2 regions of the Nonomuraea sp. NPDC003709 genome follow, and region 1 is predicted to be linked to the other one. Evidence: riboswitches for the same ligand, from Rfam matches in the RefSeq annotation. Region 1 holds a riboswitch; the other holds the start of a gene.
What was found. Region 1 has a riboswitch for cyclic di-AMP ahead of ABZX61_RS29975 (hypothetical protein). Riboswitches for the same ligand answer to the same signal wherever they lie in the genome.
Positions count from the first base shown of each region.

Region 1 (7,804 bases):
CAGTGGGACGTTGACGGTCGCGAGTACATCGACTTCATGTGCAGCTGGGGCCCGGTCGTGCTCGGCCACCGCCACCCGCGCGTGGAGGAGGCCGCCGCCCGGCAGGCCGCGCTCGGCGACTGCCTCAACGGCCCCGGCCCGATCATGGTGGAGCTGGCCGAGCTGCTGGTGGACACCGTGCCCAGCGCCGACTGGGCGATGTTCTCCAAGAACGGCACCGACGCCACCACGCAGGCGCTCATGGTCGCCCGCGCCGCCACCGGCCGGACCAAGGTGCTGATGGCGCACGGCGCCTACCACGGAGCGGACCCCTGGTGCACGCCCTCCCTGGCGGGCACGACGCCCAACGAGCGGGCCGACCTGGTGGAGTTCACGTACAACTCACTCGAGTCCTTGGAGGCCGCGGCGGCGACCGTGGAGGGCGACGTGGCGGCGATCATCGTGACGCCGTTCAAGCACGACTCGTTCGAGGACCAGGAGCTGGTGGAGCCCGCCTTCGCGCGGGGCGCCCGCGCCCTGGCCGACCGGCTCGGGGCCGCGCTGGTGATCGACGACGTGCGGGCCGGGTTCCGGGTCGACCTGCGGGGGTCCTGGGAGCCGTACGGGGTGCGGCCCGACCTGACCGCCTGGTCGAAGGCCATGGCGAACGGCTACCCGATCGCCGCCGTCACCGGCACGGACGCGCTGCGCGGACCGGCGCAGACGCTGTACTCGACGGGGTCGTTCTGGTTCTCGGCGGTCGCCATGGCGGCGGCCAAGGCGACCATCGAGACGCTACGCGACACGGACGGCATCGGCGCCATGGAACGCGCGGGCACGCAGCTCCGTGAGGGGCTTTACGCGCAGGCCAAGTCCCACGGGTTCGTGGTGAACCAGACGGGACCCGTCACGATCCCGTGGCTCAGCTTCGACGGGGACGCCGACCTCTCCGTCGCGATGTGGTGGAGCGACGCCTGCCTGCGGCACGGGGTCTACCTGCACCCGTGGCACAACTGGTTCATGTCGGCCGCGCACACGGAGGCCGACGTGGCCAGGGCGCTGGAGGGCACGGACCAGGCGTTCGCGGAGACCCGTGCCCACTTCGGCTAGGGAGCGGTGAGCTTGCTGATCTCGGCCACGACGGACGGCCAGAGCATGCGCGGCAGGTCGTGGCCCATGCCCGGGTAGGTCACCAGCCGGGCGCCCGGGACGGCCGCGGCCGTGGCCTGGCCGCCCGCGACCGGGACGAGCTGGTCCGCCTCCCCGTGCAGCACCAGCGTGGGCACCCGCACCCCGGCGAGCCCTGCCGTGCGGTCGCCCGAGGCCATGATGGCGGCGAGCTGCCGGGCCGTCCCGCCGGGGTCGAAGCAGCGGTCGAACGCGAGTCCGGCCAGCAGGGTGATCCGCTCGCGGTCCAGCTCGTATCCGGGCGAGCCGATGACCGACCAGGTCAGCACCGCCTGGGCCTGGACCGCTTCGCGGTCGGCGGGAGGCGCGGCCATGAGGGTGGCGAGCGCGGCCTCGGTGGGCGGGGCCGCCGAGGGGCCGGGGGTGGACATGATCGAGGTCAGGGTCAGCACCCGGTCCGGGTGGCGGATGGCCAGCGCCTGGGCGATCATGCCGCCCATCGACGCTCCGACCACGTGGGCGGCCGGCCAGCCCAGCGCGTCCATGAGTCCCGCCGAGTCGTCGGCCAGGTCGTCCAGCAGATACGGCGAGGGCGCCCCCATCGCGGGAACGCCCTTGTCGTGGAAGTGTGTGGAGAGACCGGCGTCGCGGTTGTCGAACCGTACGACGTGGTGTCCCTGGTCCGCCAGCAGCGCGCAGAGCCCTTCATCCCAGTGGATGAGCTGCGCGCCGAGCCCCATGATGAGGAGCAGGGGGCGCCCCTCGTGCGAGCCGAAGCTCTCGTAGGCGATTTCGATGCCGTTCGCGGCTACGCGGGTGGTCACGAGGACCAGAATGACATTCTGGTCCAGGTCCGTAAAGTTCAGCCCTTGAGAAGATTGCGAACGCGGTCGCTGGCGAGCACCACGCCGCCGCCCACCGCGGCCACGGCGCTGGCCACGACGGCGCCCGTGCTGGCGCTCCACTCTCCGGCCTCGCGCGCCGGCGGCGGCACGGCCGCACCGGCCGCCGGGGGCTCGGCCGGGTTGTCGTCGCGCTCGGACCAGGCGCCGGTCGAGAACGGGACCGGGTAGTTCTTCTTGCCGGGACCGTTGCCCCACTTGGTGATGACGTAGTCGACCTTGATGTGCCCCTGGCCGCCGACGCCGTCGACGCCGAGCGTCTCCATGTTGAACGAGCCGCCGGTCAGCTCCGCGAACGTCTTGCCGTCCAGGTCGAGCATGACGCCGTTGTTGGAGGGCACGCCCGGGCCGCGGTCGCCGACGAAGAAGGGCAGCTTCTTGCCGTCGTGAATCACGTATCCCTCGGTCATGAGCGGCCAGCTCGGGCTGGCGGCCATACCTTTCTGCATGGGCTTGCCGCTGGCGGGCAGGCCGGTGTCCCCGGCGCGGCCGGAGGAGTCGTCCCAGAAGTACGAAGCAGTGGTCGAGCCCTTGAGCAGGACCTTCTCTTCCGTGTTGGAGTCGGCGTGGGCCGCGGTGCCGGCGATGGTGAGCGCGCCGACGGTGGAGGCGGTGAGCAGAGCGAGGGTACGCAAACCAGAACGTGCAGACATGAAAAGTACAGTCCTTCGCGAGGGGGCAGGGAGATTGCGCTCGCTTGAAAAAGGGCGTAGCAGGGGAAAGCACCTGACAGGGGGAGAGCTACGCGGAGCGCGAAACGAGCCTGGAGAAGGGACCGCTCAGAGGGCGGCCGTCATCACGCTGTAGGGGTGTTCTACGTGATCATTCAAGTTCTGCATATGTCCTCTCCATCTCGCCTACCGGGTTAGCTGACGGGTTCGGGCGGTGGAGTTGCCCTACCGACGCAAAGTCGGATTCACCCCAGGGAGGTGGGTCCCCGGCTCCCGAGTGATCGGGATTAGGCGCCAGCCGGCTGGTTCCCTTGTGTGGTCCACGCCACCGGCTGGTAAGTGGGCATCACTCTAACCACGTATTCCGGACAAACACAAACAGTTCGTCATGAATCGGTGTAAAGATCTACCTGCCCCCGGCATAGAGAAAGGGGGCACGGCATTGCCGTACCCCCTTGAAATTCCCGGCCTCAGCCGCCGCTCTTGCGCCTGAACGATCTTTTACTCGCAGCCGGACCGTGCGCCCCGTGGATCTTCGATGGGTCGCCGCCCTTGCCACCCGCGCTCGAGTCCGCGTGCTGGTTACGCTTGCGCTCCAGCGCCTCGCGGAACTTGCGCTTCATCTCGTCCTCGGGAGTCTCGCTGACTTCCGGCTCCGGTGTTTCCGCCATGAGGACCTCCATGGTGTTGGGGACTATCACAGCTTCGCATGGCGCCGCTTATGACGCGAAACTGGCCTCAACCCTGTTCTGCGGCGTGGCGGGCACCTCCAGCCGCCTGGCCGGCATCACCACCAGCGCGATCAAAGCGAGCAGCGCCCCTGCCACCCCCAGCGACGGGATGACCGCCGCCGCGGCGGAGGCGTGCGCGGCGGCCAGGCCGTGCACGGGCGCCTCCGCCGTGACCGTCGAGGTGTAGAGGGTGCCGCCGACGGCCAGCGCCACGGAGCCGCCGATCTGGCGGAAGAAGGTCAGGTTCGCGGAGGCGACGCCGATGTACTGCGGCTCGACGGACTGCTGGGAGGCCACGGTCAGGCCGGACAGCATCGGGCCCATGCCCAGCCCGATCAGCAGCATCCAGCCGGCCAGCAGGAGCCCGTTGGTCTGCGCGGTCAGGTTCAGGCAGAGCAGGGCGCCCGCGACGAGCAGGAACGGGGAGGCGACCAGCCACGGCTTGTAGACCCTGGTCCTGGACATGAGCGTGCCCATGACGACGCTGCCCAGGACCATGGCCAGCGTCATCGGGTAGATCCTCAGCCCGGACTCGGTCGCGCTGACGCCGAGGGACTGCTGGAAGTAACGCGGCAGGAACACCACGCCGGCGTACATGCAGAAGGCCGTGAAGAAGGACGTGACGTTCACGAGCGTGTAGGTGCGGTTGCCGAACAGGTGCATGGGCATGATCGGGCTGACCGCCCGCCTCTCTACCAGCACGAACACCGCCAGCAACGCGACCGCGAGCACGATCGGCCCGGCCACGGCGGCGTCGGTCCAGGTGTGGCCGTCCAGGCCCTTCTCCGTCAGGCCCAGCAGCAGCGCGCTGATGGCCACGGTGAAGACCGCGATGCCCGCGTAGTCGGGGCGCCCGCCGCCGCCCACGCCCGGCCGGTTCGGCAGGCGGCGCGCGACGATCGCGATCAGCACGAGGCCGATCGGCACGTTCACGTAGAAGGCCCACCGCCAGGTCGCGTGGTCGGTGAACAACCCGCCCAGGAACGGCCCGGCCAGGTACGTCAGGCCCATCACGCCGCCGAACGCACCCTGCACGCGGGCGCCGTTCGTACCCGGAGGGAACATCTCCATCACCAACGCCATCGACAGCGGCAGCAGCGCGCCCGCGCCGAGTCCCTGCAGCGCGCGGAACGCGATGAGCTGCGGCATGTCCTGCGCCGCCCCGCACAGCGCGGACCCGGCCACGAACACCACCATCCCGATCAGCAGCAGCGCCTTCCTGCCGTGCTGGTCGGAGAGCCGGCCGTAGAGCGGCACGGTCACCGTCGAGGTGAGCAGGTACGCCGTCACCACCCAGACGTAGAGCGTCGTACCGCCCAACTCGGCCGTGATCCGCGGTAACGCGGTGCCGACGATCGTCTGGTCGAGCATCGCCAGGAACATCCCGCCGAGCACCGCGAGCAAGAGGAGCCCTTGAGGCTTCATGTCATCATTCACATGTGAAGATTGATATGTAAATCCTGACATGTCAAGTCTTCGATATGCTGGCGCGCATGTCCCTTCGGATCGCGCTTCTCGGGCTGCTCGAGGCCGTCGGCCCGGCGAGCGGGTATGACCTGGCCAAGAAGTTCGAGCACTCGCTCAACCACGTGTGGCAGGCCGGGCACACGCAGATCTATCCCGAGCTGGTGAAGATGGCGGCCGACGGCTTGGTGGCGGCCTCGTCGGAGGGCGCGAGGGGGCGCAAGATCTACACGATCACCCCCGAGGGGGCGCGGGAGCTGCACACGTGGCTGGTGGAGCACGAGCCCGTCTTCGTCGTACGCAACGAGACCGCGCTGCAGGCGTTCCTGCTGCCGCTGCTCTCCACGGACGAGGCGATCGCGGTGGTCGAGCGGATCAAGGCCGGGTACGAGGCACGGCTGGTGGTCCTCGACTGCCAGCCTGCGGAGGGGACCGGCCACTACGCGCTGCGGCTCGGGCTGGCCCAGGTCCGCACCGGCATCGAGTGGGCCGAGGAGACCCTGGCCGCCCTCAGGAGCCGCTGAGCCCGCCCGCTCAGGTAAAGGGGAACCACTCCGTTCCTGGTGTTGTGTTGGAGCGGCCCAGGAAATAGACCCGGCATGCCCGCCACGATCGCCACGTCCGCAGTCGCGTCATGAGTCTCCTCGGCCGCGACCTGGCGATGGACCTCGGGGGCTCCCGCACGCGGATCTACGTCAGGGGCAAGGGCATCGTGCTCGACGAGCCCTCCGCGGTGACGATCGACGGCCGTACCGGCAAGATCATCGGGTACGGCGCGGACGCGACGGGCGAGGAGATCTGCTGGCCGGTCAGCGGCGGCCTGCCGGCCGACGGCGACCTCACCCTGCGGATGGTCAAGCACTTCCTGAGCAAGGTGCACCGGCGACCGCTCGCCAGGCCACGCCTGATCATGGCGCTGCCCGACGGCTCCACGCCGATCGAGCGGGCCACGCTGCGCGACGTGGCGTACGAGGCGGAGGCCAGGCAGATCCGGCTGATCCCGCACTCGCTCGCGGCGGCGCTCGGCGCGGGCCTGCCGGTCCGCGACTACGTGGGAGGCATGGTGATCGACATCGGGCGCGACTCCGCCCGGATCGCCGTGCTCTCCGGCGGGGAGGCCGTGGCCACGACGGCGGTCCCGGGCGGCGGCCGGGCCGTGGACCGGGCCATCGCCCGCCTGGTCGAGCACGAGCACGGCCGCACGATCGACGAACGCGCGGCCGAGGCGGCCAAACACCAGGCCGGCGCCGACGGGAATCCCGTTACCGTACGCGCCAGGGACCCCGAAACCGGTCAGGAGCACGACGTGCGGCTGCCCGCGGAGCGGATCCGGGAGGCGGCCGGTCCGGCGATCGAGTCCATCGTGTGGGCGGCGATGGAGACCGTCGAGCGCTGTCCCGCCGAGCTGACCGGCGACCTCGGAGAACGCGGCGCGGTGCTGGTGGGGGGCGGCGCGCTGCTCGCGGGGCTCGCGCAGCGGCTGCGGGAGTCCCTGGGCATGCCGGTACGGCGGGCGGAACGGCCGCTGGAGTGCGTGGCGCTCGGCCTCGGCACCTGCGTGGACGACCTGGGGCTGCGTGCCCGGCTCCGCCGGCGCCGTTGATCATTCTGTTTTCGCTTTTTTGGTGGAGGGCCCCGGACGATCTCGGATATGGTCCGATCGTGCGCGCCTGCCGTCACGGCTTATCCGCGGTGCTTCTCTGCGTCGCGGCGATGACGGCCTGCACGGCGGCGGCCGAGCTGCCCACACTCGAAGACGCCGCCCGGCAGCTCGACTCCGACGGCGGCGCCCTGCTCAGCTCCGCCGGCCTCCGGCTGTCGGCCGAGTCGCCGGTGGACGACGACTCGTGCGTGCCGGGGCAGGCGCGGCGGTACTTCCGCGCCGAGAGTGACCTCGCCTCCGCCTCCTCGGGGCTGCTGGATCGGCTCCAGGCGATGGGGTACGACAAGGTGGTCGACGACCTGGACCTGCGGGATGGGGATCAGGACGTCTCCGTGCTGCGCAATCCCGAGACACGGCTGACGTTCGAGCTGACCGTGCTCTCCGGTGACCGGCCCGGCGTCCGGGTCATCGGCAAGACCACCTGCTACGCCACCGACTGACACCACCCGGCCCCTTGGGTCCGCCGCCGGGAGGGCCTCAGGGGGTGGACAGGGCCTCGGTCGGGGAGAGGCGGGAGGCGCGGATGGCGGGGTAGAGGCCGGCCGCGGCGCCGATGGCCAGGGTGGCAGCGAGGCCGCCGACGGTGGCCCAGGCCGGGACCACGGAAGGCCAGCCGCTGTACAGCGCGTAGCCCATCGTGACACCTGTCCCCAGCAGGATCCCCCCTCCCCCGCCAAGTGCCGACAGAAGCAGCGACTCCGCCAGGAACTGGGTGCGGATCTGCCCCCGGGTGGCCCCGAGCGAGCGGCGAAGGCCGATTTCGGCGCGGCGTTCCAGCACCGAGATGACCATCGTGTTGGCCACCCCCACCCCGCCCACGAGCAGGGCCACCGCGCCCACCCCCAGCAGGAGGTTGGCGAACGCCTGGCTGGTCGCCTGCTTGGCGGCCAGGGCGTCGGACGGGCGGGAGACGTCCACCTCGTTGGGCGCCTCCGGGTTGGCGGTCCCGGCCAGCACCTGGCGTACGGCCTCCAGCTTGGACTCCTCCGAACGGGTGTAGAGCGTGGTCGGGTGCCCGTCGAAGCCCAGCCTGGACTCCGCCACCGGCCAGCCCACCAGGACGCCGCTGTCCAGTTCGGTGGCGAGCGCCACCGGGTTCATGACCCCGACGACCGCGAAGCGGACGCCGCCGATCACGACCTGCGTGTCGGGCCCGATCGAGCCCACGCCGAGCCGTTGGGCGGCGGAGGAGCCGAGCACGGCGGCCGGGTAGCGTTCGGTGGCGGCGTTGAGCCAGGTCCCGCTCCGCAGCGTCGCGCCGACGGT
Region 1 covers NZ_JBEXMW010000010.1:239,713-247,516, forward strand. The annotation lists gene ABZX61_RS29965 (aminotransferase class III-fold pyridoxal phosphate-dependent enzyme) at 1-1,089, shown strand, start outside; gene ABZX61_RS29970 (alpha/beta fold hydrolase) at 1,086-1,931, opposite strand; partial or broken gene ABZX61_RS29975 (hypothetical protein) at 2,183-2,548, opposite strand; cyclic di-AMP (ydaO/yuaA leader) riboswitch at 2,849-2,984, opposite strand; gene ABZX61_RS29980 (DUF5302 domain-containing protein) at 3,151-3,351, opposite strand; gene ABZX61_RS29985 (MDR family MFS transporter) at 3,400-4,848, opposite strand; gene ABZX61_RS29990 (PadR family transcriptional regulator) at 4,905-5,399, shown strand; gene ABZX61_RS29995 (rod shape-determining protein) at 5,510-6,478, shown strand; gene ABZX61_RS30000 (hypothetical protein) at 6,538-6,978, shown strand; gene ABZX61_RS30005 (ABC transporter permease) at 7,016-7,804, opposite strand, start outside.

Region 2 (7,804 bases), on a different contig from region 1:
TGATCCTGCTGGTGATCTCGCTGGGGTTCATCGTCACCTACCTGTCGCAGATGTTCAGGGAGGAACGATGACGCTCACGGCCCCGCCCGCCGCTCCCCCGGCCCAGGAGCGGCGCGCGCCGTCCCGGCGTCCGGTGCGGCCGCTGCGGATCCTGCTGCACGCCTTCCTGATGCTGGTGGCCCTCGGGTGGCTGCTGCCGCTCGCGCTGGCCGTCTACGCGTCGCTGCGCCCGTACGAGGAGACCGCCCGCCTGGGCTACTTCTCGCTGCCCGAGCACCTCACGCTCGGCTACTACGGGCAGGCGTGGTCCCAGGCCGAGCTGCCCCGCTACTACCTCAACACGTTGATCATCGTCGTGCCCGGCGTGCTGATCACGTTGTTCATGGCCTCGTTCACGGCCTTCGCCATCGCGCGGCTGCGCATTCCCGGGCGCAAGGCGCTGCTGATCGTGTTCACCGCCGGGAACCTGCTGCCGCCGCAGGTCCTCATCACCCCGCTCTACACCCTCTACACCCTCGTCCCGCTGCCCGCGTGGCTGTCGGACTCGCAGTCGCTCTACGACTCCTACCTGGGGCTGATCCTCGTCCACGTGGCGTTCCAGTTCGGCTTCTGCGTGTTCGTCATGGCGAACTTCATGCGCACGATCCCCGAGGAGATCACCGAGGCGGCGCTGGTGGACGGGGCCTCGGTGTGGAAGCGGTACTGGCGGCTGACGCTGCCGCTGTGCCGTCCGGTGCTGGCGGCGCTGTCCACGCTGCAGTTCACCTGGATGTACAACGACTTCCTGTGGGCGCTGGTGCTGATGTCGTCGGGCGACAAGCTGCCGGTCACCTCCGCGCTGAACAACCTGCGCGGCCAGTTCTTCACCGACTACAACCTGCTGGCCGCCGGGTCGGTGCTGGTGGCGCTGCCCACGCTGATCGTCTTCCAGCTCCTGCACAAGCAGTTCGTCGCCGGTCTGACGCTGGGGGCCACCAAGGGCTAGAGGAGGGTGCGAAAGCGGGCGGCCACGTGCTCCCACGCCCAGTCGCGGGCGATCCAGTCGCGGCCGCCCGCGCCCATCTTGCGGGCCTTGTCGGGGTCGGTCAGCAGCTCGACGATCGCCTGGGCCACCTCGCCCGGGTCCTCTCCGTCCACGACCAGCCCCGTCTCGCCGGGCCGCACGGCGTCGGGCGCGCCGCCGGACGCGCCGGCCACCACCGGTAGCCCGGTGGCGGACGCCTCCAGGAACACGATCCCTAGCCCTTCCACGTCCACCCCCTTCCACCGGGTACGGCACGGCATCGCGAACACGTCGGCGGCGGCGTAGTAACCGGGCAGGCTCGCGGCCGGCACCGTGCCGGTGAACCTGATCGACTCCCGCCCCGCCGCCAGGCGTTCCAGCGTCCTGCGGTGGGGGCCGCCGCCGACCAGCAGCAGCACCGCCTCCGGCACCGAGTGCAGCACCCGGGGCCAGGCCCTGATGAGCTGGTCCTGGCCCTTCCTCGGCACCAGCCGCGACACGCACACGACCACCGGCCTGCCGTCCAGGCCCAGCTCCGCCTTGGGCGCGTCGGGGCGGAACTGGCCGACGTCCACGCCGGGCGCCAGCCGTACGAGCTTGCCCGGCGGGACGGCGGCGACCAGGCGGCCGCGCGTGTACTCGCCCAGGTACGTCACCACGTCGGCGTGCTCGCCGATCCTGCGCAACACGGCGCGGAAGCCCGGCGCGCTCGCCCACGACGCCTCGTGGCCGTGGGTGAGCATCACCACGCGCCGCGCGCCCGCCCGGCGCAGGCGGGGGGCGAGCAGCCCGAGCGGCGCCGCCGCCCCGAACACCACGGTCTGCGCGCCGTGCTCGGCCACCAGCCTCGCCGCCCTGCGGGCGACGGCCGGCGTCGGGAGCATGAGCCGCGTCGGATGCCGCACGATCGGGAACGGCTGGAGCTCGTCGAACTCCTCGCAGCCCGGCCAGGCGGGCGCGTAGACGACCACGCCCGGCGTGCGCAGCGCGAGGCCGTGCACGAACGACTGGATGCCGCCCGGCCTGGGCGGGAAGTCGTTCGTGACGACGAGCACCTTGGGCCCCGCACCCGGCGTCGCGCTTGTCACCGCACGGGTCGCCGCACGTGTCACTGCACGGGGACGCCGTTCAGCTTGGCCCATGCACGGGCCATCGCGATGCGCTCGGGGCTGGAAGGATGGGACGCATAGAGCACATATTCCACCGCATCCGGCGACAAGTCGGAAATATTGGTGACTGCCAGGCGTTTCTGCATGGCTATGAACGTGGCCGGGTCGTGCGTGAGGTCCAGCGCATGAAGGTCGGCCCTGGCCTCGATGTGGCGGCTGATCAGGTTCTCGGCGGGGCTCATGAGCAGCGAGCCGAAGGTCATCAGGCCGATGACCGCGCCGACCGCGCGGGGATCGCCCAGGCCTGTGACGCCGGTGCGGCGGCGTACCAGGTCGAACACCCAGAACAGCAGGATCGCGCCGAGCGCGGCGCCCAGGGCGCCGATGAACGTGCCGTAGAGCACGTCGTCTGTCTTGGCGTGGCCCAGCTCGTGCGCCACGACCAGCTCGACCTCGGCCTTCGGGGCCTTGAGCAGCGTGTCGTAGACGACGATGCGGCGCGTGGCGCCGAACCCGGACACGTAGGCGTTCAGCGCCGTCGTCCTGCGGGAGGCGTCGGCGACCAGCACGTCCTCGACCGGCACGCCGTCCCGCTTGGCCATGTCCAGGAGCTCGGTGCGGAGCTGGCCCTGCTGCATGGTCGTGAAGTCGTTGAACAGCGGCTCGAACACCACCGGGTAGACGAACGACGCCAGCACCGTCAGCGCGAACGCGCCCACGGCGGCCGGGATCCACCACCGCCTGAACTTGCGGGCCAGCGCCACGAGCACCAGCAGCATCAGGCTGAGCATGAACGCGTCGACGCCGATGTTCTTCAGCCGGTCGCTTGCCCAGGACCCCCAGGTCTGGATGGACAGGCCGTAGCCGCGCAGCAGCGTCTCGCCCCAGATGGCGATCGGCAGCTTGATCAGCTGGGTGAAGAGAGTGATGACCACGACGCCCAGCACCACGCGGACCCACCAGGGGCCTTTGAGCCACGCCACCAGCTTCACGCCGAGCGGGGTGGCGACGAGCAGCCCGGCGATGATCAGCGTGAGGGCCAGCGAGAGGTAGGCAGGCAGGGTGCTGGCCGCGTCGAACGCCTCGGACCTGGCGATCTGCGCGGCGGTGAAGTCGCGGGCCGGGTCGGGCGGTCCGGAGGTCAGGAGGTGCCAGGGGGTGCTGAAGGCGGCCACGGCCGCGATCACCAGGCCGAGCAGCACGGCCGCCACCGCCGCCTGCCGCCTCAGCCGGCGCTCGCCGTCGGACTCCGGCGGCCCTCCCCCGTTCACGGACACACCCTCACCATGCCCCCGCCTTCCGCCGCCGCTCTCCCCCTTCACGAACACACCACCGCCGGCCACCGGACCCGCGCTCTCCCCTTTCACGGACGCGCCACCCCCGGACACCGGGCTGACGCCCTCCCCTTTCACGGACGCGCCACCTCCTGGCACCGGGCTGACGCTGTCCCCCTTTACTGACGCGCTCTCACCGTGACCGCGCGCCTCGCCACTCAGAGCCGCGGCGCCTCCGGCCTCCTCACCCTCCTTCGACGCCTCTTGCGACGCGTCGTCCACGTTCCGCCGTTCGCTCATCTGCCTCCCCCTCACGCGAGCTGGTCTCGCACGTAGTCGCGCCACCGTGCCGTCAGCGTGGCCGCGGAGAGGCCGAGCGCGGCGAGTGCTCGGTCTACGCCGCCCGCGCGGGCGTCACGGTAGAGCCTCACCAGCGTCCTCTCACCGAACCGGTCAGCCAGGAAGCGACACGCCAGCCAAGCCTCCTGGTACGCCCGGGCGAGCCGGACGGGGTCCCGCCCGTCAGCCGCGAAGGCCGCAGGTCCGGGCAATTCCCTCGGCAGCCTCCCGGCCCGCACCTCGGCGGCGAGCTCGGCGGCCGCGGTCCTCACGGGGAGCCCGGAGTCGCGGTAGCCGACGTAGTCGGCGAACCCCTCATAGAGCCATGGGGGCAGGCGGTTGGTGCCGGCGACGACGTGGGTGAGCTCGTGGGTGAGTACGACGTCCTTGCCGGTGGAGTTCAGCCTGGCGAAGAACTCGGGGACGATGATCACACGCCCGCGATCGGCCACCGCCGCCAGCCCGTCGACCCGCCCCACCCCGGCCAGCCCGGCCGCCTCGGCGGCGGACGAGGGAACGACTACGAGCGGTCGTACTGACCTTCCGAGCACGGCCGACACCCGCTGCCCCGCCCGATCAGCCCTCCGTGCGACGTCGCCGAGCTCGGCGGGTGCGGTGTGCCGGCCGACGACCACGGACCGCGCCCCACGGGCCACGACCTCGCCGTCACCCCACAGGCCGCGGACTCCGGCGGGAAGGATGGGGGAATCGGGGGTGGGGGCGCTGCCGGGGGCGACGGCGAGAAGCAGGACGGAGACGATCGCGGCCCGCCGACTCACCTGCCCTGACACGATGCCCGATCGTAGCCGCCCGCCGACCCATGACCGGCCACTCCGCACCCCGAACCGCGCGCCCGTGAGAGCCGTCCACCCGCACCGCATGCGGTGGCTGCGCGCCAGAGGACGGGGAGCCTGGCCCGTGAGCCGTGACCCGTGAGCCGAGCGGCTGTGGGCCTGTGGGGCCACGTGCGCGAGGCCGGGAGGCGGGCGGTGTGGGTGGGTGGGGTGGCTGTTTTGAGGGGGCGCCGTGGCGGTGGGTGCGTTGTGCGGGTCAGCGGGCGTCTTCCTGGAGGCCCTCAGCCAGGTGCGGCGGGTGGTGCCGCCCGTGCTCCGCCGTAAAAAAATGAAAGTAACAATGGGAGAGCCCCGCCCGGAGGAGCCGGGCGGGGCTTCTTCACATGCCGGGACGAACAGCGCCGACGAACGACGCCCGCCGCCATTCACTCAGCTTGTCGATGCGTACCCGTTCGCCTGTCCGAGGCGAGTGGACCATCTTGCCCTTGCCGACGTACATGCCCACGTGGCCGAGCCCCCTGAAGAACATCAGGTCGCCGGGCCGGAGGTTCCGCCACGAGACCTTGTTCCTGGTGCGGGCGAACTGGCTGGCCGCCACGCGTGGGAGCTTCACCCCGGCCTTCTTCCAGGCGTACTGGACGAGGCCGGAGCAGTCGAACGAACCAGGGCCTGTGCCTCCGTACCGGTACGGGTCACCGACCTGGTTCTTGGCCACGGCGACGGCCTTGCTGGCCTTCGCCTTCTGACGGGCGACCTTGGCCGCCCTCAGCGCCGCGGCCGAGGTCGTCTTCGAGGTTCCGGCGGTTGCGGCCGCCTTGGTCGTCGAAGCCGAATCGGTCGTGGCCGCCTGAGCCGTTGGGGCATGGAGGATCGCACCTCCGGCCGTCACGGTCATCGTGAGCGCTACGCCACTCAGGGCAATGCGGGACAGACGGGGGTTATGCAGGGAGGTAGACAGGATTTCTCCTTGACTCTTCCACGAATGCCTACCGGGTTAGCTGACGGATTCGGGCCTGGAAGTCGCCCTACGGCGCGATGTGCGCGCCGATTCACCCCCTGATCCCTGGGGAACTGGGATCGCTGGGTCCCCGGCTCCGTGCCTCCTGGCTGCACGGATTCGGCAGGCCAACCGTCCCGACCAATGTGTTGATATGGGGACATTTGGGCGGTTGACCAGCGGATCTTTATCTGTCTCACACCGGGATAGACCGGTGCGGGTTCGCGGGGGACATGGCTTGTTCACCGCGACGTCGCCAGAAGCTACGCCGAAGGGTCAAGGATCGGCAAAGCGGAACACCGCTTGTAAAGATCAGATAGTGGAGTCAGTAAGGAGGGAAATCCCTGCTGGAACACCAGGTTCCGTTACCAAAATGTGACGCTGCTCACATTTGTTTTCGCGCCCGTTTGTCAGGCCCCAAATGTCGCGTTTGTCACACTTGTTGTGACTCGTCAGGCACGCTGGATCGTTCCCATCGCCCATCGGCCGAACCTCGTTCGGCTGATGCGATCAACGATCCGGCGTCGTAGCTACGGGCGGATGGCGCCCACGAGGCGGCCGCCGTACGCCGAGAGTTTGACGACCTTGACCACGTCGCCCGTCTGCGGCGCGTGAACGATTCTCCCGTCGCCGGCGTAGATACTGACGTGACCCAAGCTCGAGCTGAAGATGAGGTCCCCCGGCTGGAGGGCGCTCAGTGAGACCTTGCGGCTCGCACCCCAGGCCCACTGCTGCCAGGTCGTGCGCGGCAGCGACACGCCCGCGGCGCGCCACGACGCCTGGGTCAGGCCGGAGCAGTCCCAGCCGCCCGGACCCGTCCCGCCGAACACGTACGGCTTGCCCACCTGGGCGAAGGCGAAGCGCAGGACGGCGGCGGCGTTGCCCGAGGCCGGGCCCGTGTACTGGATGCCGACGCTGTTCGGGTTGCCGGGGTTGTAGGCGCCCAGCTTCTTCAGGAGCTTCTTCTGCTCGGAGATCAGCTTCATGATCTCCGAACGCTCCTTCTCGACCCCGTCCCGTTCCCGGTCGGCCGCCTCCAGCGCCTCTTCCGCCTTGTCGCGTTCGACCTTCAGCCCGCGGTTCTCCCGGTCGAACGCGGCCAGCTTCTCCGCCCGCTCCCGCGAGAGCTGCCCGGCCAGCGCCAGGCTCATCAGGAAGTCGTCGGGGCGGTCCGCGCTCACCAGGCCGGGCAGGGAGGTCACGTCGGTGCCGAGCTTGTAGCTGTCGACGGCCATGCCGATCACCTGGGCGCGCAGGTCCGCGACCGTCGCCAGCTTGGTCTTGTAGCGGTCGTTCAGCTTGGTGTAGGCGCCCTTGGCGGCCTTGTACCGCTCGGTGGCCGTGTTGAAGCGGTCGACGACCTTGTCGGCCTTGTCGTTGAGCTTGTCGAGCTTGGCCTTGGCCTGTCCGAGGGTGGGCCGGGGATCAGCGACGGCGGCTCCCATGGGGGACAGGACCAGCCCGAACGCGAGACCCGCGGCCACCGGCACCCTGCCAAACCTCACTGTGTCGCCTCCCAGGGATGATATCTGGGGCGAATAGTACAGAAGTGGCGGGTGAGGTCACACGTTATCCGCCCAATTCGTAATATCCCTGGCGCAGCGCGGCAAATCCGCACGTAAGGGGTGCAGGTAATCTAGGCCCGGCCCAGCCTGCGCAGCAGCAAACCAGACGGAACGGGTCTGGCTCCCATCCGCCTGACGGACTCGGCCACCTCGCGGTCCGACGACACCACGGCCATGGCCCGGCCGGGCGGCTCGGCGCGTACGAGCTGGCGGATCAGATCGTCGGCGATCTCCCCCGGCTGGCTGAACAGCACCCGCACCCCGCGCGGCGCCACGACCTGCACCGGGGAGTTGAGCTCGGCCCCGTCGAACACGACGGTGACCTCGACCCTGGTCTGCGCCACCAGCCCGCCGAGCCCGGTCATGAGCCGGGTGCGCTGGTCGGCGAGGGTGAGCGTGCCGTAGCCGGTCTTGGTCACGTTGTAGCCGTCGATGATCAGGTGGACCTGCGGCAGGGCCAGGAGCTGGTCGAGGAGCTGCGGGTCGTCGTCGGCCAGCGCCCGCGCGGGCACCCCCCGGACGCCGGGCCGCTCGCCGGTGACCGCGGCGACCGAGTCGGCGGGCCGGCTGATCATCGTGGGCAGGGCGAGCTCCCTGCGCAGCCCGGCCGAGGCGTCCTGCAGCGCGTCGAGCAGCACCCGGATGCGGGCGTCCTCGATGCTCCTGCCCTCGCGGGCGGCCCGGCGCGAGGCCTCCAGCTGCTTCTCCACGTCGGCCAGCCGC
Region 2 covers NZ_JBEXMW010000002.1:65,732-73,535, reverse strand. The annotation lists gene ABZX61_RS04785 (sugar ABC transporter permease) at 1-71, shown strand, start outside; gene ABZX61_RS04780 (carbohydrate ABC transporter permease) at 68-985, shown strand; gene ABZX61_RS04775 (glycosyltransferase family 4 protein) at 982-2,091, opposite strand; gene ABZX61_RS04770 (M48 family metallopeptidase) at 2,112-3,383, opposite strand; gene ABZX61_RS04765 (hypothetical protein) at 3,698-4,516, opposite strand; gene ABZX61_RS04760 (C40 family peptidase) at 4,899-5,414, opposite strand; cyclic di-AMP (ydaO/yuaA leader) riboswitch at 5,488-5,652, opposite strand; gene ABZX61_RS04755 (NlpC/P60 family protein) at 6,047-7,021, opposite strand; gene ABZX61_RS04750 (NYN domain-containing protein) at 7,153-7,804, opposite strand, start outside.
Region 2: another riboswitch for cyclic di-AMP. It lies ahead of ABZX61_RS04760 (C40 family peptidase); the one in region 1 lies ahead of ABZX61_RS29975 (hypothetical protein).